One region of the Pseudoalteromonas sp. Isolate6 genome, then DNA from elsewhere that is predicted to be linked to it. Evidence: predicted binding sites of a transcription regulator. Region 1 holds the regulator's gene; each other region holds the start of a gene.
What was found. Region 1 encodes FliA, which starts transcription of late flagellar genes. Its sites were predicted from a motif close to CTAAAGNTNNNNNNNNNNNNGCCGATA; they were not measured.
Positions count from the first base shown of each region.

Region 2: the regulator FliA is predicted to act here: its motif matches at 2,055-2,081, upstream of pomA (flagellar motor protein PomA).
Region 3: the regulator FliA is predicted to act here: its motif matches at 3,398-3,424, upstream of L1D50_RS17635 (flagellin).
Region 4: the regulator FliA is predicted to act here: its motif matches at 3,478-3,504, upstream of L1D50_RS19760 (DUF5610 domain-containing protein).

Region 1 covers NZ_JAKEVK010000009.1:18,596-23,761, forward strand. Annotated here, with positions in the region: gene flhF (flagellar biosynthesis protein FlhF) at 1-1,433, shown strand, start outside; gene L1D50_RS02370 (MinD/ParA family protein) at 1,426-2,286, shown strand; gene L1D50_RS02375 (RNA polymerase sigma factor FliA) at 2,289-3,023, shown strand; gene cheY (chemotaxis response regulator CheY) at 3,066-3,449, shown strand; gene L1D50_RS02385 (protein phosphatase CheZ) at 3,469-4,245, shown strand; gene L1D50_RS02390 (chemotaxis protein CheA) at 4,259-5,166, shown strand, end outside.
Region 2 covers NZ_JAKEVK010000007.1:11,793-16,958, forward strand. Annotated here, with positions in the region: gene dxs (1-deoxy-D-xylulose-5-phosphate synthase) at 1-599, opposite strand, end outside; gene ispA ((2E,6E)-farnesyl diphosphate synthase) at 764-1,663, opposite strand; gene xseB (exodeoxyribonuclease VII small subunit) at 1,663-1,902, opposite strand; gene pomA (flagellar motor protein PomA) at 2,137-2,904, shown strand; gene L1D50_RS01850 (flagellar motor protein MotB) at 2,907-3,836, shown strand; gene L1D50_RS01855 (hypothetical protein) at 4,059-4,571, shown strand; gene L1D50_RS01860 (aromatic amino acid transport family protein) at 4,596-5,166, opposite strand, start outside.
Region 3 covers NZ_JAKEVK010000165.1:1,125-6,290, reverse strand. Annotated here, with positions in the region: gene fliS (flagellar export chaperone FliS) at 1-377, opposite strand, end outside; gene fliD (flagellar filament capping protein FliD) at 393-1,817, opposite strand; gene L1D50_RS17640 (flagellar protein FlaG) at 1,838-2,245, opposite strand; gene L1D50_RS17635 (flagellin) at 2,324-3,295, opposite strand; gene L1D50_RS17630 (flagellin) at 3,450-4,424, opposite strand; gene L1D50_RS17625 (flagellin) at 5,102-5,166, opposite strand, start outside.
Region 4 covers NZ_JAKEVK010000217.1:537-5,702, forward strand. Annotated here, with positions in the region: gene L1D50_RS19735 (serine/threonine protein kinase) at 1-468, shown strand, start outside; gene L1D50_RS19740 (thiol:disulfide interchange protein DsbA/DsbL) at 485-1,108, shown strand; gene L1D50_RS19745 (thiol:disulfide interchange protein DsbA/DsbL) at 1,127-1,756, shown strand; gene L1D50_RS19750 (DUF523 domain-containing protein) at 1,805-2,263, shown strand; gene trmA (tRNA (uridine(54)-C5)-methyltransferase TrmA) at 2,274-3,368, opposite strand; gene L1D50_RS19760 (DUF5610 domain-containing protein) at 3,533-4,660, shown strand; gene murI (glutamate racemase) at 4,724-5,166, shown strand, end outside.

The sequences.
Region 1 (5,166 bases):
TGAATGAAGTGAAAGAAGAGCTTGGCGCTGATGCTGTCATCATGTCAAATAAAAAGTTAGCGGATGGTGTTGAAATCGTCGCAGCAATTGATAATGACCGTGCCGCTGCACCGGTTAAGCAAGCGCCAGCAACCCGTACAGCAACTCCTAGTGAAGCTCAGACTCGCTTTGTCCGTCCTGAGCCTCGCCAAGCTCAGCCTGTAAAACAAGCACAAGTAGCTGATAGCTTAGAAGCATTGCTTGAGCGCCAAGCACCACGCCCCCGTTCACCAGAACTTGCTTCTATGTTCTCACAGTCGGGTATTGATACTGAGCAAATGTTAAGCAGTCAACGCAAGGCACAGACTGAAGCTCCGGCATACCAAGCGAAGCCACAGCAATCTCGCCGCCAATCTTTTGACTTCGAGGATGATGCTTTTGAGCAACCACAGCAGTGGGGAGAGTCTGATGAATTGGACAATGGTTTTGGTGATGATTTACCCGAGCTAAATGCCAAGCCTGACGAAATGAGTGCAATGCGTGAAGAGATGAACGCAATTCGTCAATTACTTGAGCATCAAGTATCAGGACTAATGAAGCAAGAAATGGCTCGTCGTGATCCAACCCGCGCGTGTCTTGTAGACCGTCTTGAAGGAATGGGCATAGACAAAGATGTTGCTGAACAAATGGCATGCTTTATCCCTGATGATGTTTCTCGTAAAGAAGCTTGGAATGCCTTGTTAAACATGGTGATAAACCAAATGCACACCACTAACAATGATATTCTCCGCCAAGGTGGCGTATTCGCTATGGTGGGTCCAACTGGTGTTGGTAAAACCACAACGGTCGCAAAATTAGCGGCGCTAGGCGCACAAAAATACGGTGCAGATAAAGTGGCGTTGATAACTACTGATACCTATAGAATTGGTGCTTACGAGCAATTAGCGACCTATGGTAGAATCATTGGTTGTCCAGTTAAACAAGTTAAAGATGCAAATGAACTTGCAGAAGTGCTTTATCATTTACGAAATAAACGTCTAGTATTAATAGATACGGCGGGAATGAGTCAAAGAGATTTGCGCTTAACTGAACAGTTAAATACACTTATGCGTAGCGCAAGAGTGGATATTCGTAGTTACTTAGTACTGAGTGCAACAGCACAAATGAATGTGTTACAAGAAACCGTACGGCACTTCAAAAAAGTAAATTTAAGCGGTTGTATTTTCACAAAACTTGATGAAAGTCTAAGTTTAGGTGAGATAATTAGCATAGCGATTCAAAATCGCTTGCCAATAGGGTATCTTACCAACGGTCAGCGAGTGCCAGAAGACATTCGCGTAGCAAATGCTCAAAAGCTAGTAAAAAAGGCTGAGCAATTGTATTTAAAAAGAATAAAAGCACAGCACTCTCGACGTGTACCAGTAGCGTCAGAGTCAGTAGGAATGTATGATTAACACAGTTTTAGATCAAGCAAGTGGCCTGCGTAGAATGAGTCAAAATAGCAACCAGGGTGTAAAAGTAATAGCCGTGACCGGTGGTAAAGGTGGGGTGGGTAAAACTAATGTCTCACTCAATACTGCTATCGCTATGGGTCAACAAGGACAAAGAGTCCTAGTTCTGGATGCGGACTTGGGCTTGGCAAACTGTGATGTAATGTTAGGTCTTCGAGTAGAAAAAAATCTGTCGCACGTGTTGTCGGGAGAGTGTGAACTTGATGAAATTCTTGTAGAGGGGCCCGCAGGTATCAAAATTGTACCGGCGACCTCTGGCTCTCAAAATATGGTAGAGTTGACTCCAGCAGAACACGCCGGGCTTATTCGCGCTTTTAGCGAACTTAACACTCAATTCGATGTATTAATTGTTGATACCGCAGCAGGTATCTCTGATATGGTCCTGAGTTTTTCTCGGGCTGCACAGGATGTGATGGTCGTCGTGTGTGATGAACCAACCTCTATTACCGATGCTTATGCATTGATCAAAGTGTTAAGCAGAGAGCATGGTGTCTATCGTTTTAAAATTGTTGCCAATATGGTCCGCAGCATGCGTGAAGGGCAAGAATTATTTGCTAAACTTTCAAAAGTTACAGATCGTTTTCTAGATGTAGCACTGGAGTTAGTGGCCACCGTACCGTTTGACGAAAACATGCGTAAATCCTCTCGTAGACAAAGAGCTATCGTAGATTTATTTCCGAGCTCCCCAGCCGCGATTGCGATTAAGGGGCTTGCCGCTAAAGCAGTTAAATGGCCAATTCCTCATCAACCTTCCGGTCATCTAGAATTTTTCATTGAACAACTTGTAAACGGGTGATTATGGCTTCTCCGGTCAACAGAGCTGCGGGATATCAAACTTCAGAGCATCTTCACAAGGTGGTCGAACGGCATGCTCCACTGGTGAAAAAAGTGGCGTGTCACCTGATAGCTCGACTTCCGGCAAGTGTGCAACTCGACGATCTCATCCAATCGGGGATGATTGGGTTGATTGAAGCATCTAAAAATTTCGATGCCTCTAAAGGAGCTAGTTTTGAGACCTTTGCGGGGATCCGTATTCGAGGCGCGATGTTGGATGAAATTCGCCGTGGCGATTGGGCTCCGCGTTCCGTACATAAAAATAGCCGAATGGTGGCTGAAGCTATCTCCGAGCTAGAATCTCTCCTTGGTCGAGAACCAAAAGACACTGAAATCGCTGAAAAACTTGATATATCTCTAGATGAGTACCATCATATTTTACATGATGTAAATGCAAGCAAAGTCATCGGGATTGAGGATCTTGGGGTTGATGAAGATGTGATAACCCCTGCAAACAGCGATTTTGCGCTAGACAAACCGTTTAATAACGTTAAAAATGAGCGTTTTAACGAGTCTTTAGTAAATGCGATCAAAGCGTTACCCGAAAGAGACGCTTTAGTTTTGTCACTTTACTATAACGACGAAATGAATTTAAAAGAGATTGGCGCCATTCTTGATGTTAGTGAATCTCGAGTAAGTCAAATTCACGGTCAGGCAATGATAAAGCTTAAAGCTAAAATCAATGACTGGATAAATTAGAGTACATAAAATAGTTGGGTTCGAACCTCACTGGAGGAAGTTTTGGATAAGAACATGAAAATTCTCGTGGTTGATGATTTCTCTACTATGAGAAGAATAATCAAAAACCTATTAAGAGATTTAGGCTTTACCAATGTTCAAGAAGCTGATGATGGTAGTACAGCACTTCCGATGCTACAAAATCAGGAGTTTGACTTTGTAGTAACTGATTGGAATATGCCGGGCATGCAAGGTATTGATCTGCTTCGTGCAATACGAGCGGATGAAAAACTTAAGCACATTCCAGTGTTGATGGTTACCGCAGAAGCGAAAAAGGAACAAATAGTTGCAGCAGCGCAAGCTGGAGTTAACGGATATATTGTCAAACCGTTTACAGCTGGCACGCTTAAAACTAAGCTTGAAAAAGTATTTGAGCGACTAGGCTAACAGCAAGGGGATATGGCCTATGTCTGTAAATGCTGCGCCTCAAATTACACTTGAACAAGCAAAACAACTTGTCGAGCTTTTAGAGCAGGGTGAACAAGAAAAAGCTGACCAGCTGATTTTAGAAGCTGCTAACAAAGAGCAATCGGAGCTATTTGCAGAAGTTGGAAAGCTAACTCGTCAGTTGCACGAATCTTTAAAGAACTTTGAACTAGATACTCGGCTTGCAGATCTCACAACAGAGGCTATTCCTGATGCAAAGCAGCGCCTTAATTATGTTATGGAAATGACGGAAAGCGCTGCAAACAAAACGATGGACGCAGTCGAAGAAAGCTTACCTCTTGCGCAGAATCTTGCGGATGAGTTAGCGCAAATAAAGCCCACTTGGGATAGGTTGATGAGTAGGGATATTCAACTCGGTGAGTTTAAATCTCTGTGTCATGATCTCGACAGCTTTATGCAGACTTCAAAGACACGGACAGACGAATTACAAGGTTTAATGACCAACGTTCTGATGGCACAAGACTATCAGGATTTGACAGGACAGGTTATCCGTCGTGTTATTGAGCTTGTGAGGGAAGTAGAAGATAGTCTCATTCACCTTCTAACTGTGTTTGGCACTTCAGATGAAGCACCTGCCGTTGCAGAAAAAACGAATGAAAATGAAATAAAAACAACTGAGACTATCAGTAATGAATTGTCTGGACCTGAAGGTCCAATTATTGACGCTGAATCGCGAGATGACGTGGTTTCTGGTCAAGACGAAGTCGATGACTTGCTATCTAGTTTAGGCTTCTAGTTGGAGAGTGTGTATGAGCTTTGAAGTCGATGAAGATATCTTGCAGGACTTTCTAGTTGAAGCAGGTGAAATATTAGAACTGTTATCTGAACAGCTTGTTGAACTAGAAAATAATCCTGAAGATAAAGAACTTCTTAACGCGATTTTCCGTGGCTTCCATACCGTAAAAGGTGGGGCTGGTTTTCTCGGTATGACTGAACTGGTTGATGCCTGTCACGGTGCGGAGAACGTGTTTGATGTATTACGACAAGGACAGCGAAAAGTAACTTCGGAATTGATGGATGTTATTTTGCAATCTTTGGATACTATCAACGAAATGTTCGCTTGTATTCAAAACCGGGAGGAGCCAGAAGCTGCTGATCCTGTGTTGCTTGAAACACTCCACAAACTTAGCCAGCCCGCTTCTGAAGACGAAGTCAATGAGGTGATTGACGAACCTGTTTCTGAGCCAGAACCTTTGGTGCCGGATTTAAATGCAGATGATATTTTATTCGATGCAGATGTTGGCTCAGATACTGATAGTAGTTCAGGCATTGATGAGATAACGGAAGAAGAGTTTGAAAATCTGCTAGATGAATTACATGGTGCTGGTAATGGTCCCGCTGTAGTTCCAGCGACTAAAACTGAAACTGTGTCAACCTCGGATGATGGTGACATCACTGATGATGAATTCGATAACCTTTTAGATGAACTCCATGGTGTTGGTAAATTTGGTAGTGCACCAAATACAGAAGACCCGGTGACTTCGCAAGCCAGTGAATCTGAAGCTAAGCAAACTTCAACCGACGGGGGGAATGCGCCTGCTGGTGATGAAGAAATCACTGATGATGAATTTGAAGCTTTGCTTGACGAGCTGCACGGTAAAGGGAGTGCACCTAAAGCAGTGGATGAGTCGCCCGCAAAAGCGTCAGAGAGTAAACC
Region 2 (5,166 bases), on a different contig from region 1:
AGGATCTTGGCGAAATGGTTGGTGAGTGCACCAACGTTTTCCGAAATAGACATTTCGTTGTCGTTTAGGATAACCAGCATATCTGGATTGATGTCGCCTGCGTGATTCATTGCTTCAAACGCCATACCTGCGGTCATCGCACCATCACCAATAACAGCGACGGTTTTACGTCCAATTCCCTCTTTTTCGGCTGCGATAGCCATACCAAGTGCTGCTGATATCGATGTACTTGAATGGCCAACGCTAAACGTATCGTATTCGCTTTCTTCTCTGTAAGGGAAAGGGTGCAAGCCATCCTTTTGACGGATAGTATGCATTTTATCTCTTCTACCTGTCAGTAACTTGTGCGGGTAGGCTTGATGACCAACATCCCAAACGAGTCTATCGCTTGGTGTGTTATACACATAATGCAAAGCCACGGTAAGTTCTACAGTACCTAAGCCGGAGGCAAAATGACCGCTACTTTGAGAGACTGAGTTCAGCAAATACTCGCGAAGCTCATCACTGAAGGCGGTTAACTTGTGCTGGGGTAATTGACGGAGTTGACTTGGCTCGTCAATTAACGCGAGTAATGGATACTTGCTACTATCAAGTTTCATGGTATTTATCAGAGTCCTAAGTGAATCTCAGCGCAATTCCTCACGTGGTTCACTTCATAATTATTAAAATTCTTCACTAACTGGTCATGATATTATGTTAGCCAGCGTTTACAAAGTACTTGTGAATATTTTCTTAGCTTGGCGTAGTTATTTTATACGTCAGCTTAATATTCTCGATCTATGATGTATTTTGCTAAATCTGCAAGTATTTCCGTGTTGCCATCGATAACTTTGAGTGCATCTAGTGCTTCATCAATCAATTGTTCCGCTTTCTCTTTTGCTTGTGCGAGACCAAGGAGCGCTGGATAGGTAGACTTGTTGTGTTCCAAGTCAGAACCTTGTGGTTTGCCAAGCACAGAAGTATCGCCTTCTACATCTAGGATGTCATCTCTGACTTGGAATGCAAGGCCGATTGCACGCCCGTATATATGCATTGCTTCACGCGCTTGCTTGGTAACTTGTTCAGGGTTACCGCACAAAATCCCCAACTCTACTGCGCAACTTAAGAGAGCACCAGTTTTTAGCTTATGAATACGCTCAAGTTCAGTAATTGTAATAGACCGATCTGTGGCTGCAATATCCAGCGCTTGACCTCCAACCATCCCCGCTAGACCTGATGCTTTGGCTAGTGCGGAAATCATTTTGATTTGTGCATGATGGCTCACTGTGAATTGCTGATCACTTAATAGTTCAAAAGCCAGCGTTTGCAGAGCGTCACCAGCCAAAATAGCGGTCGCCTCGTCAAATTGAATGTGACAAGTTGGGCGGCCGCGCCTAAGCTCATCATCATCCATAGCTGGTAAATCATCGTGCACTAAAGAATAGCTATGCACACACTCTATTGCGGCGGCGGCCTTGTCTAAGTCTTCTGGAGCAGCACCAAATAATTCACCAGTGCAATATACCAAAAATGGTCGCAGACGTTTGCCACCGTTTTCGATGCTATAACGGGTAGCTGCTTTTATATTTTCTTCGGTATCAAGCGCATTATCAAAATAGTGTAAAACGGTGTTCTCTACACGGGTTTTAGCATGCTGCAGTTTTTCTTTTAATTTTGCTGACATTAGGCTTCGTTATCAAATGGCTGTAATTGTGCTTGCTCACCTTCGCCCATTAAAATAGCGACCTGCTGCTCAGCTTGCTGAAGTTTTTGATTTGATGCTTTTGCAAGCTTAATCCCGCGCTCAAATTGTTTAAGTGCTTGATCTAAAGGCAAGCTACCATTTTCCATGTCCGCAACGATTTGCTCCAGTTCTTGCATAGCTTCTTCAAAGCTCAAGTTATCTGGTTTTTTTACTGCCATATATCACACCGACCCGTAAAGTAAAAGTGTGGCAATTTTAGGGGGATTGGACGTCAAGGTCAAAAAAACCAGTGACTTTTTGATCTGTCCGAGTATCGGCATTACAAGATCTGCTATAAACTCGCATTTTAAACTCTTTTTAATATAATAGTGTTAAGTTGTAGAAAAACTTGCCGATAACTCAAACAACAATAACTGCGTGATTTATCACAAATAACTTCCCCCGGAGGACATGTGGATTTAGCAACGGTAATAGGGATCCTGGGTGCCATAGGTTTGATTGTAATGTCAATGGTATTGAGTAGTGATGGCCAGATCGCTATGTTCTATAACACGCCTTCCGTCGTTATCGTATTTGGTGGTTCAATTTTTATCGTGTTGTCCAATTTTACGCTTGGGCAGTTTTTCGGTATTGGTAAGGTGGCCGGGAAGGCCTTCATGTTTAAGATTGAAACCCCTGAAGAGCTGATTGAAAAAGCAGTTGAGCTAGCAGATTCTGCGCGTAAAGGTGGTTTTTTAGCGTTAGAAGAAGCTGAAATCCCCAACCAATTTATGCGTAAAGGCGTCGATATGCTAGTCGATGGTCATGATGCTGATGTTGTGCGTGCTACATTGCAAAAAGATATTGCCTTGACGTCTTCAAGGCATGAATTAGGCGCAGGTTTATTCAAGTCCCTAGCGGATATTGCGCCTGCGATGGGGATGATTGGGACACTTATCGGCCTAGTGGCGATGTTGTCTAACATGGATGATCCAAAAGCAATTGGACCTGCTATGGCCGTTGCGCTTTTAACAACTTTGTATGGTGCGTTTTTAGCTAACGTGGTTGCGATCCCTATTCAGGTAAAACTTGAACTCCGTAAAGATGAAGAAGAACGAAATCAGCGACTTATCTTGGATGCTATATTAGGTATACAAGATGGCCAAAACCCGAAGGTTATTGAAGGTATCTTGAAGAACTATTTGCCTGAGTCTAAACGTGGTGCTGAGGCTGAGGAATAATCATGTCAGATGAGAACGAATGTAAATGTCCCCCTCCAGGTCTTCCGGCTTGGATGGGAACCTTTGCCGATCTGATGTCATTGTTAATGTGCTTCTTCGTACTACTGTTGGCTTTTTCTGAAATGGATGTGCTGAAGTTTAAGCAAATCGCCGGTTCGATGAAGTTTGCTTTTGGCGTACAAAATAAAATTGAAGTAAAGGATATCCCAAAAGGTACCAGCGTTATCGCGATGGAGTTTACTCCAGGAAAGCCAGAGCCGACACCGATTGAAACTATTCAACAGCAAACGGTAGAGATGACGCAGCAGATGCTCGAGTTTCAGGCTGGTGATGAATCTTCTGCGGGTGGTCGGCAAGAACAGCGTGGCAACAAGCGTGGTGGTGAATCAGCCAGTACTGCGCAGGAAATGGCGTCAACGCAAGCAATTGCATCAGCGGATCAAGAACAAGTTAATGAACTTGTGAAAAAGATTGCGCAGCAGCTAGAAAAGCAAATTATGGATGGTGCAATTGAGCTTGAATCGCTAGGGCAACAAATCATTATACGCATTCAGGAGAATGGCTCTTTCCCAGCAGGTAGTGCATTTTTGCAGCCTAAATTTGAGCCTGTGGTTGAAGAAATTGCAGAGTTACTAAAAGATGTTCCTGGTGAAATCACTGTGTCGGGTCACACCGACGATTTTAGAGTGACGAACGAGCTTTATTCGAATAACTGGGATTTATCGGCAACTCGAGCTGTGGCCGTCGCAACTGTGATGGAGCGAGTTCGTGGTTTTGATAAGAACAGAATGGTCGTGGTTGGACACGCAGATACCAGACCGCTTGTTCCCAATGAGAGCAACGCTGATAGACGACGTAATAGGCGTGTCGAAATCTCTATCTTACAGGGTAAAGCGAAAGAATCTGAGCCTATTGAAGTAAGACAAAATTGATTACAGTTTGTTGCCAAATTACAGGGAATTCGCTATTGTTTCCGACGGTTCTACTTAAAGGAGAAATAGAATGATTTCGATAAAAAAACCTCAAAATTTTAGACTACCGGGCGGTAATGGTGAGGGTGGTGATGAAGAGGCAGAAAAAAAGCCGTCTTAACTGATTATAATAATCACTTGACCCATTAAAAATCATCATAACTAATAGTTAGAAGAGTAAATATGTTAGAGGCTTGGGAGTCGGTTAGGCTTTTTTATATCCAATACAGCATTCCACTTTCGCTGATTGCAGTGGTTGCCTGTTTGGTTCTAAGAGATATAAAAGCTGCTCGTTATGCGATTTTGATTGCTTTGTTTTACATTATTGGCTCTTTTACTGGTGATTTTATAAGAGCGATAGACAGTGGTTTAGTTTATCGCTATATATTTTGGGCATTTAACGACATTATTTTTATGGCAATAATTGCTGTTTGGGCTGTAAAAGACAAGGTCTATATGTGGCAGAGTGTGATCGCTCAACTTATTATTATTCCTGCACCGCTCTTACAAATGTTCCGCTTAGTCGACAGGCACTTAATGGAACTTAGTTATTCGTCATACCTCTATGTCACAATTATTCCAATTGTTAACTTTGCCACTTTGTGTTTGGCGTTTGTGCCAGTAGTAGCTTATTTTCAACTGAAACATAAACGATTACAAGCTGATTCACTAGAGAGTGTTGAAGTAGGCAGTTGATAGCCTACTTTTACATGATTTGTATTACCCTAAACTCGGAATAAGGCCAGCCATTTGCATCAGCTGGGAAGCAATGATCATTACACCGAAAGCGGCTGCAAGCCCTAATCCAAGCGTACCACCTTTAACCTGATATCCATCATTGCCTCTAGCTTTTCTCTGTTTCCATACCATAGCAACTGGCAGAAAAACCGCCAATACCACCAATGCAATCGCCGCATATCCCAGTGCCATGATAAAACCTTTGGGATAAAAAAGGGCAAACCCTAGCGGTGGTAAAAAGGTAATGAACGCCGTTTTTATACGGTCTTTCTTGGTATCTTGCTTTTTAAAGGTATCAGCAAAAAAGTCGAATAAACCAAGGCTTACACCCAAGAACGAAGTCGCGAGAGCAAGATCTGCAAATATAGTCACAAATAATTGTACGTTGTCGTTGTGTGCGATAGACGAAATACTAGTGACAAAACCCGGCAGTCCCTCACTTGCCATTAGGCTCTCTTGACCCATAACACCTTGGCTGAGCAATTGCCAGAACACATAGATGATAAGCGGGAGGGCAGCACCAAACATCATTACTTTACGTAGTTGGCGGATA
Region 3 (5,166 bases), on a different contig from region 1:
TCCACAGGGATAGCATCCCAAGCTGATTTAATTTCTTTCAACAGGTTAGACACTTCATCTACGATGGCTGAATCATTTTGTACTGATGCATCTAATAGCCTATCCATCATATAACTGTATAAGGCATATAAGTTTTCTGTCACTTCACCACCAACATCAAAGTCTAAGCATTCGCGTAATGCTTCAATAATTGCTGATGCTCTTGAAATATGCTCAGATTTGGCTTCTAGATTTCTTTTATCAATAGCTACTTTTGCCAATACCATTTTTTCAATAGCACCAGCCATCAACATCTGGATTATTTCATAACGATCTGCACCTGCCACTCGAGTTTTAAGTGCTTCTCTCTGGTAATTCTTAACTTTTGCATTATACATGTTCAATCCTCTCTATTACTTGGATTTGGTAAAGCCTGGCAGATTAGAAAGCTGAGCCCCCAAATAAGATTGAGTTTGCTGCATTTGCGCGATAAGTACATCAAGCCCTGCATATTTTTGACGTAAGCCAGCTTCAAATGACTTCATACGCTCCTGGTGATTTATGACATCGTCCTCTAAATCGTCAAGTTGAGCATTCAAACTAGTCTCACGTTGTTTCATAAGCCCACCTGAATCAACGTAATTTCCGAGCAATTCTTCTAATTTTTTGGCTACACCATTTTCCCCTGCAAATGCTGTACCAATATCATCGTAATTATCATCCATTGCTTCGTTTAAGCTTCGAACTAGTGATGACTTTTCTAAATAACCTTCTTTATTAACGCCAAGGCCCATGTCAAACACCGACTCAAATGGCCCAGCATCAGTCAACGTAGACCCCAGAGTAGAAACTAGCTGATCACTCAATGCTCTCATCGAAGCATCGCCATTTAGAGGCTTTCCTGCTCGAGTTTGCAAGCCAATCATTCCAACGAGGTTATTGTAATTTGTAATCAACTCATCGACGAGCTTAGTGACAGATTCTCTGTCATAATCTACGTCCAACTTAGCTGTTAATTTTGTACCAGATGTATCCTCAGGGCTAACCTCGAGTGCCCTTATCGTCATATCTTGGACAGCATCTTTAAATGTGTTTGTATCGCTGTTAACTGTAAGGCCATCTACCGTTATGATTGCATCTTGAGCTTTGTCCGCATCGGCAATGACCATGCCTCCAGAAGGGTTTGTTGTCTCGTCATATGTCTCAATAGCATCAAGCTCAGCAGTATCACTTGTAATCACGAGGTCGTTTCCATCGCCACTGACATTTGACGTGAAAACAAGTTTGGAGCCTACATCGGGATCGCCAGTGTTAATAATATTAGCAGTGATACCGAAATTAGTATCTGATGCATTAATAGCATCTCTTAACTCAGCCAGAGTCATTCCAGCTGTCACTTCTAAATCAAATGATTTATCCGCACCTGCTGAGAAAGACAAAGTACCACCACTTGCACTAACAACAGTGTCGGCTGAAGCAAAAGCACCATCAGCAGAAACGGCTCTGCTTCCTTGCGCCAACTGTTCTACGGCAATCTTAAAATTACCTGTAGAAATATCTGACGTTGGTGTTACGCTAATTATTTCAGCACCATCCGGTTGACGAATATTAGCGATTCGCTTGCCAAAGTTATCGATGTCCGCTAGTTTTTCAATTGTGTCTTTAAGTTTTGAAATGGCAGATTTAACCTCACCGACAGAAGACAATTCAACTTTCAGTGATTCTTGCTTTGCAGCAAACCTTTGCATCTTGGGTACGTTTTCCGCATCCACAGAAGCTTTTATGATTGACTCTAAGTCAAGCCCTGAGCCAACACCCGCAGATGTAATAAGTGGCATAATCTACCTCCAAATCTATATCAGGCGGTTTTATCAAATAACACGCCACGCTTTGTAAGTTTATCGGCAAACTCTTCCAAAGCCTTAGCTACTTCCCTAAACTCTTTTGAAGGAATTTCCCTAATTACTTCATTGCTAGACTTATCTAAAACAAGAACAACCGGAGGATCACCCTCTTCATCAAGTTGAAACTGTAAGTTCGTAGCCGTAACGGGAATAACATCGTTTAATCTTGCTAAATTGTCTTTAACTTCTGATATTAACTGTTCATTACTGCTAGCACCTTTACCATTATGCTCAGGTGAATCTTCAGGTTTTGCTCTATCTGGAGCAATACCACCTTCATTGTTTAATTCTTGTTTTGGTTGCTTATTCAGTTGACTATCAACCGAATAGTTTAGCCCTTGAGAAATTTGAACATCACTCATCTAGACCTCCTGTAAAGCCTATAAAGAGTATACGTCAAGTTCGCGAACATTCCCAAACTTGACGCTTTTCTCAGAATATTACCCAAGTAACGATAGTGCTACCTGTGGACGCTGATTAGCTTGACTCAAAATAGAGCTACTTGCTTGTTGTAAAATCTGCATCTTAGTCAGGTTGGCAGTTTCTTGAGCAAAATCGGTATCTCTAACTCGAGATTGAGCTGCTGATAAGTTTTCTTGGATATTTGACTGGTTACGAATAGTTGACTGGAATCGGTTTTGTACCGCACCAAGCTCAGCACGTTTTTTATCAACTACCGCAATCATGGTATCCATTGCAGCCAGTACTTCCTGTGCATTTTCTTGCGAAGATACACTAATTACTGTGGCAGCCATGTTGGTGAAACCAGCGGTAGCCTCCGTAACACCAGTACCAACATTACTGATACCAGCAGCCAATGTTGACATTGTTTTGCCAGTTACTGCGGAAGCGACACCCGCGATACCAGACATTGTGAAGCCACCATTTGCTGTCAAAGAGTTAGAACCATTCGATGACGAGCCAATGTCTTTCATACTAAAGCTTATAGTCTGAACGGCATCAGAGCCAACTTGGAAATTTGAATCATAGGTGCCGTCAAGTAGATTTTGACCACCAAAGGTTGTGTCTTTAGCAACACGGTTAACTTCCGATGCCAACGAGCGAATTTCTTCTTGCAGTGCCAATCGGTCTTCGTCTGTATTCGAACCATTTGATGCTTGTTGCGCTAACGTACGAATACGCTGAAACATTTGTGTCGTCTCATCCAAAGCACCCTCTGCGGTTTGCGCAAGAGAAATACCATCATTCGCATTTCGAATACCTTGGTTTAATCCATTAATTTGTCCTGTTAGACGGTTCGAGATCTGCATACCTGCAGCATCATCTTTTGCACTGTTTATTCTAAAGCCTGATGACAATCTTTTAAAAGAAGTATCAAGCGCACTACCTGAGTTCATCAATTGTCTTTGTGCATTCAATGAACTGACATTGGTATTAACGTAAATAGCCATAATAGCCTCCGCTTTATAATACATATTTCAACGCTGCGGGATACCCCTACCCTGCAGTATTGAAGAAGTTAGAGTACTAGATTGATAGTTCTCTAACTCTTCTATCGACTATAAAAGAGGAAGCTTTAGTTTTTTTTTAGAAAAATTTAACTCATTAGCCTTGTAGTAGACTTAAAGCTGCTTGAGGCCGTTGATTTGCTTGACCTAATATAGTTTGGCTAGCTTGTTGTAAAATTTGATTCTTCGTTAACTTTGCTGTTTCTAAAGCAAAGTCCGCGTCTTTTACTCGCGATTTAGCTGAGTTTAGATTTTCAGATACGTTCGATTGATTTCGAATAGTCGACTGAAAGCGGTTTTGAACAGCACCCAGCTCTGCACGTTTTTTATCCACTACAGCTATCATTGCGTCCATCGCTGCGAGCACTTGTTGTGCATTTTCTTGCGATGAAACACTAATCACAGTTGCAGCCATGTTAGTAAAACCGGCAGTCGTTTCTGTTACTCCGGTGCCAATATTACTAATGCCAGCAGCCAACACTGACATCCCTTTACCTGAAACCGCAGACGCAATCCCTGCTATTCCAGACATAGTAAAACCACCGTTGGTAGTCATGGAGTTATCACCATTAGCTGTAGACCCGACCTCTTTCATACTAAAGCCAATAGTTTGAACAGCATCAGCACCTACTTGGAAATTTGCAGAGTAGGTTCCATCAAGCAAGTTTTGACCACCGAATGTCGTGTCAGTCGCGACACGATTTACTTCAGCTGATAGCTGACGAATCTCTTCTTGGATCGCCAAACGGTCTTCATCAGTATTAGAGCCGTTGGCTGCCTGTTGCGCGAGCGTCCTAATTCGCTGAAACATAGAGGTGATTTCGTCCATCGCACCTTCAGCTGTTTGAGCAAGAGAAATACCGTCATTCGCATTACGGTTACCTTGTTCAAGCCCCATGATCTGTGAATTTAATCGGTCGGATATCTGTAAACCTGCAGCATCATCAGCAGCGCTGTTTATCCGCAGACCAGAAGATAGACGCTTGAATGAAGTATCTAGTTCATTACCTGAATTAGTCAATTGTCTTTGTGCATTAATTGCACTGACATTGGTATTTACATATAAAGCCATAACTCACTCTCTTTTTGCCAAATCAATATCTAATTGATAGATAGTTAAATGACAAAGCGGCATGCATGTTTCAGGTTTTCTTTTTACTAAGGCAACCAATTGCCACTTTGACGCCAAAATTAACTCTACTGGGTTTGAAGCAAGTTACAGGCCAAAAAGACAAAACGTTATAAATGCAGCTAAAGAAATCAATTTAACACCATGATAAATATGGACTTTATATTTTTCTCTTTTGGGATTTTGATATAGATACCATCGTAGCGTCAATTTACTGTGCTTATTTGAGCGGTACTCATATACCGTGTGAGCGATGCTTACCAATAAATCTTAAATAAAATAGCCTAGGCATTGAAGTAGCTGATTAAATAATCTGAGCATCGGGCATCTAGTACTCACACATTGATTTAGCGACACGAAAACAGATATAACGCTCTGTATAGTTGGAACTAAAGGAAGTTAATATATGGTAAAAGAGGGGCTGGCTAGCCCCTCTTTAGTAAGTTTGAGAGTGAGTGTCATTTTTCTAACACAAACTTGGCATGGTATGTGCTTTAATTAACGTGTTCATTGATTTAATGAACGCTATTGGATTTTTTAGCTCCTCCGCTTTATCATCCAATTCGGTGCCTAAGCAAATACCCCATCTGGCTTAGGCACCTTTTACCATCCTAGTTACATTATCCTAGTAGACTTAATGCAGCTTGAGGACGTTGGTTAGCCTGACTTAAGATTGTTTGGCTTG
Region 4 (5,166 bases), on a different contig from region 1:
ACTCCATTTGTTACTATTCTTGAGCAAGTTATTAACAAAGCAACCTCAAAGTATCAAGTTGCCAAAACGCTTCGGCTTCATGGTGATTGTCATGCTGGAAATTTATTGTGGTCTAGAGACCAATTGATGTTGGTGGATCTTGACGATTGTCAGCAAGGTCCAGCGGTACAAGACTTGTGGATGATGTTAAATGGTGACCGCAACGAGCAATTAGTACAATTAGATACCCTGCTTGTGGGTTACGAAGAGTTTATGCCGTTTGATGCAAAAGAGCTTGCGTTAATTGAGCCGCTACGCGCCATGAGAATGGTTAACTATATGGCTTGGGTGGCCCAACGCTGGCAGGATCCTGCATTCGAACGGAACTTTTCTTGGTTTGCGACAGACAAATACTGGGAACAACAGATCCTAGCGTTAAAAGAGCAATTTGCCGCATTAGATGAACCAAGTTTGAGCCTATTTCCTTAAAATTAGAGAGAGTAACATGCTAAAAAAATTAAAAGTCGCACTTATCGCATTACTTTTGCCCATTGCTGCGATGGCTTCAGACTTTACCGAGGGTGAGCACTACACAACCTTAACAACCGAACAGAGTAAATCAGAGAAAGTTACTGAATTTTTCTCTTTTTACTGTCCTCATTGTTTCCGCTTTGAGCCAATTGCTAAAGCGATTAAAAAGAACTTACCTGAGGGAGCGTACTTTGAAAAAAGCCATGTAAACTTCCTACGTGGTATTCCTACAGAAACGCAGAGCAATCTTAGCTATGCCTATATTATTGCTGAGCAAGAAGGCAAAGAGGATGTGATTGCTGAAAAGATTTTTAATGCTATTCATGTTGAAGGAAACAAACTGTTAGACATTAAAGATTTAAAAACGCTAATGGAGCTAAATGGGATTGCTGCTGAAAAGTTTGATCAGGCTGTAACGAGTATGCCAGTCGTGAGTGCTGAAAATAACATGCTTAAAGCACAAGAAAAGTTTTCTGAAGCGGGGGCGCTTACAGGCGTTCCAACTTTTATCGTAAACGACAAATACAGAATCGAAATGAAAGGTATCAAGAGCCAAGAACAGCTTGATGAATTGATCGCATATCTATTAAAAAAATAAGGACTGGAGAAAGTTAGTATGTTGAAAGTATTAAAAGGCTTAGCGGTTGCACTAATGCTTCCTCTTCTTGCTCAGGCTGCACCATTTGAAGAAGGTGTGCATTATGAAGTTATTGCCGAGCGCGGCACGAAAAAGCCTGAGGTAATGGAATATTTTTCTTTTTATTGTCCAGCCTGTAACGCAATGGAAAATTTAATCGTTGACGTTAAACCAAAGCTGGATGAGGGTGTTAAGTTTAAAAAAAGCCATATAGATTTTGTCGGTCCAAGAGAGCCTGAGATCCAACAGGTGTTGGCACAAGCACTTGCAACTGCTGAAGTGCTGCCACAAAAAGACAAGATAGTTGCAGCCATGTTTAATCATATCCATGGCAAGCGTGCAAAAATCAATGAACTTGCTGATGTAAAAGATATCTTTATTGCTCAAGGTGTTGAAGAAGAGAAGTTTGATAAACTTTATGCCAGTTTCTCTGTTCGTACTAAAGCTTCAAAAATGCAACGTATGCAGAAGACTCTTTCTGATAAAGGCGCGCTAACAGGGGTACCAATGTTCGTGGTAAACGGTAAATACAAGCTATTACTTCGTGAATCTGGTACGACTAAGCCAGAGCAAATTGCAGCTTTGGTGAATTATTTAGCAAAGAAATAAAATCTAATTTGTATTAGACTAGCCCTGCAATTATTGCGGGGCTTTTTTATGTTTAAAATTTTAGTTTCTAGCTGCTTATTAGGTTATCCAGTGAGGTATGACGCTTCTTCACAAAGCCTTCAAGACAATACCTTGCAGTATTGGCGGCAAAAAAATTGGGTCTTACCGCTATGTCCCGAAGTATCTGGTGGTTTACCAACACCTCGCCCATCGGCTGAAATAGCAGATGGTAAAGTTTTGAGTAAACATGGCGATGATTTTACCTCCGCGTTTGAACTCGGTGCTAAAAAAGCGCTAGCGGCTTGCCTACAGCACGATATAAAGTTTGCGTTGTTAAAAGAGTCCAGTCCGTCTTGCGGCAGCAATCTGATTTACGATGGTAGTCATACAGGTAAAAAAATAGTAGGGCAGGGGCTGACTGCGTCTTTATTACGGCAATCCGGTATTCAAGTCTTTAGCGAAACTCAACTGCCAGCACTTATCACAGCGATGGCAGCCAGTCGTTAATCGTTAGAGATCACTTTCTCACTAAGTAAACGCCAGATTCAATATGATGGGTATAAGGGAACTGATCGAAAATCGCCATACGTGCGATTTTATGTGTTTCACATAATAAGGCTAAATCACGTTCTAACGTGTCTGGATTACATGAGATATAAATAATGTTGTCGTAGTTGCTAACTAATCGACAGGTCAATTCATCCATACCTGCACGAGGCGGATCGACGAGAATCGTTTGGCAATCATAGGACTGTAAATCGATACCATCTAATCGAGAAAACTTTTGCCCTTTCATGGCTTGTGTAAACTCTTCACTCGACATGCGAATAATATCTAAGTTATCGACTTTATTTGCTGCAATATTAAATTGTGCAGACTTTACTGATGATTTAGAAATCTCAGTAGCCAGCACTTTATTGAATGAGCCTGCCAATGCAATTGAAAAGTTACCGTTACCACAATAAAGCTCAAGTAGATCGTTGCTTAGCGGTTCACTAATAGACTGTGCCCAAGCTAGCATTTTCTGATTCACTTCCGCATTCGGTTGCGTAAAGCTGTTCTCAACCTGCTGATAAATATATTCTTTACCGTTAACGCTTAGTTTTTCAGTTACATAGTCATTGCCAAACACAACCTTTTGTTTTCTAGCACGACCGATAAAATCAACTTTGTAGGTTTGCTGCAACTCGGTTCTTAATGTCTGCATGGCAGTCTGCCACGCTTCATCTAACTGCTTGTGATAAAGCAAGCTGATCAGTACTTCCCCACTCAGCGTCGTGAGATAGTCGATTTGAAACAGCTTACGACGCAATATTTCGTTGTCTTTTAGCTGGTGTATCATCACTTGCATCATTTCATTGACAAGCGGCGCACCAGGATCAAAGCTATCAACACGGATCTTTTCTTTTGTTTGCTGGTCAAACATGATGTGAAACAGATCTTCACCATCATGCCATACTCTAAATTCACAGCGCTGGCGGTAATGGCGAGATGCAGACTCATACACTTCAAGTGCAGGTGCATTAAACGGTGCAAATTGTGTTGTGATACGCTCAGCTTTATCCGCTAACTGTTGCTCGTATGCTGAATCATCAATTTTTATTACTGCCATGCTAAAACCATCTATGTTGAATTAAGAGGCGCTATTTTAGGGAGCGTTGCTAATTTGTCCAGTCTAGCATCACTGATGCATCTGGTTTGCTGTTTTTTTAATCATTATACTTTAGCTTTGCGCAAATATGCCGATAATCTAACTAATATATTGGAGGGCATACCATGAAAATCGGGCAATTAAATCAGTTGCTCAATCCAGCGATGCAGCATAAGCCTGGAAAGAGCAAAGGGATAGGACCAAATATCCAAATTAATTCAGACAGCTATGCGGGTGATAAATCCAAATTAGCTGCAAAAATTCTTGATGATAAGCTTGCAGAAGCGTTGGGGATTGAGAAGCCGACACAAGACAAGAAAGACAAGCCATTATTTGATTTTGAATCTATTGTCAAAAATGTACTCGATTTTGTTCAGGGTGCAGTGAAGAAAGCCAAAGTCGACGGCAAAAATGATGACGAGTTGAAATCCATGCTCGATGGGGCACGTAAGGGCGTGCTTCAGGGGATAGATGAAGCCAGCGAAGAGTTAAAAGGCATGGGGGCTTTTAATTCCGACATCGAAGATGGTATTGAAAAATCACGAGAAGGGATTTTTAAAGGTTTAGATGATTTTGAAAAAGAGCTGTTTGAAGAAAAGTCGCCAAAAGCATTAGCGATCAGTGCCGCGCAGTTTGCGAGCCTCTCTAATCAGGCTGAATATGCATTTACAACAGCTGAAGGAGATGAAGTCGTTATTTCATTCTCCGATGCATATTCTCAGGGAGCCGCTGCGAGTGTTGCTCAAAAAGGTAATGATTATGGCATGGCATATGGCACTAAGTCTTCTCACGAAGTCAGTTTCTCAATTAAGGTAAATGGTGAGTTGAACGAAGAGGAGCAGCAAGCTATTAACGATATGATGGAAGATATCCGTAATGTCAGTGATTCTTTTTTCGGTGGTGAATACGATGAAGCGTTCGATTTAGCAAAGTCGCTTAGTTTAAATTCAGATCAGATCACTAATTTCACGATGGATCTCAGACAAAGTAAAACGTCTGCTGCGATTGCTCAATATCAGCAAGGCAATCCAATGAAAGAGTTAGAGAAGGCATTTATGCCACTGAATAAGCAGTTAGCAGATGTACAAGAGCAAGCTAAGGGACTCAATGCTGATAATGAGTTGCCAAACTTGCTTGCTTGGATGAATGAAGGCCAGTCGAGACTAAATGAGTTTTTGGATTATGCAAGTAGCTTTTTTAGTAAACTGAATGAATTAAATAAAGAGCAGGTAGAGCAAAAACAAACAAGCTAAGCGAGTTTATTTTCGCGAGGACTCGTGGCAAACTTCATGCTCCATTGATTTGAGGAATGAAGTTTGTCGCATATTTTGGTTTTCGATTCGGGGATAGGTGGCACCAGTGTGCTGTCGCACTTAAAGGCATGTTTGCAGGGGGGTTCATTCAGCTATGTTATGGACAACGCTTTTCTCCCATATGGCCTTCAGCCTCAAGAGCTAATCAAATCACGTATCAAGGGACTGATTTGTTGGCAACAGCAATGCTTGGGCAATGTTGATCTTATCGTTATTGCTTGTAATACCGCTTCAACATACGCATTAGAAGAAGCCAGAAAACATACCCATATTCCAATTATAGGTGTTGTTCCTGCTGTTAAGCCTGCGGCGTCTAGTTCAAAGACCAAGCACATCGCACTATTGGCAACACCGGCAACGTCAAATAATGCTTATACACATAAGCTCATCATGGATTTTACCTCAGGTTGTAAAGTTGAAACTTTGCATTCCACGGAGCTTGTTAG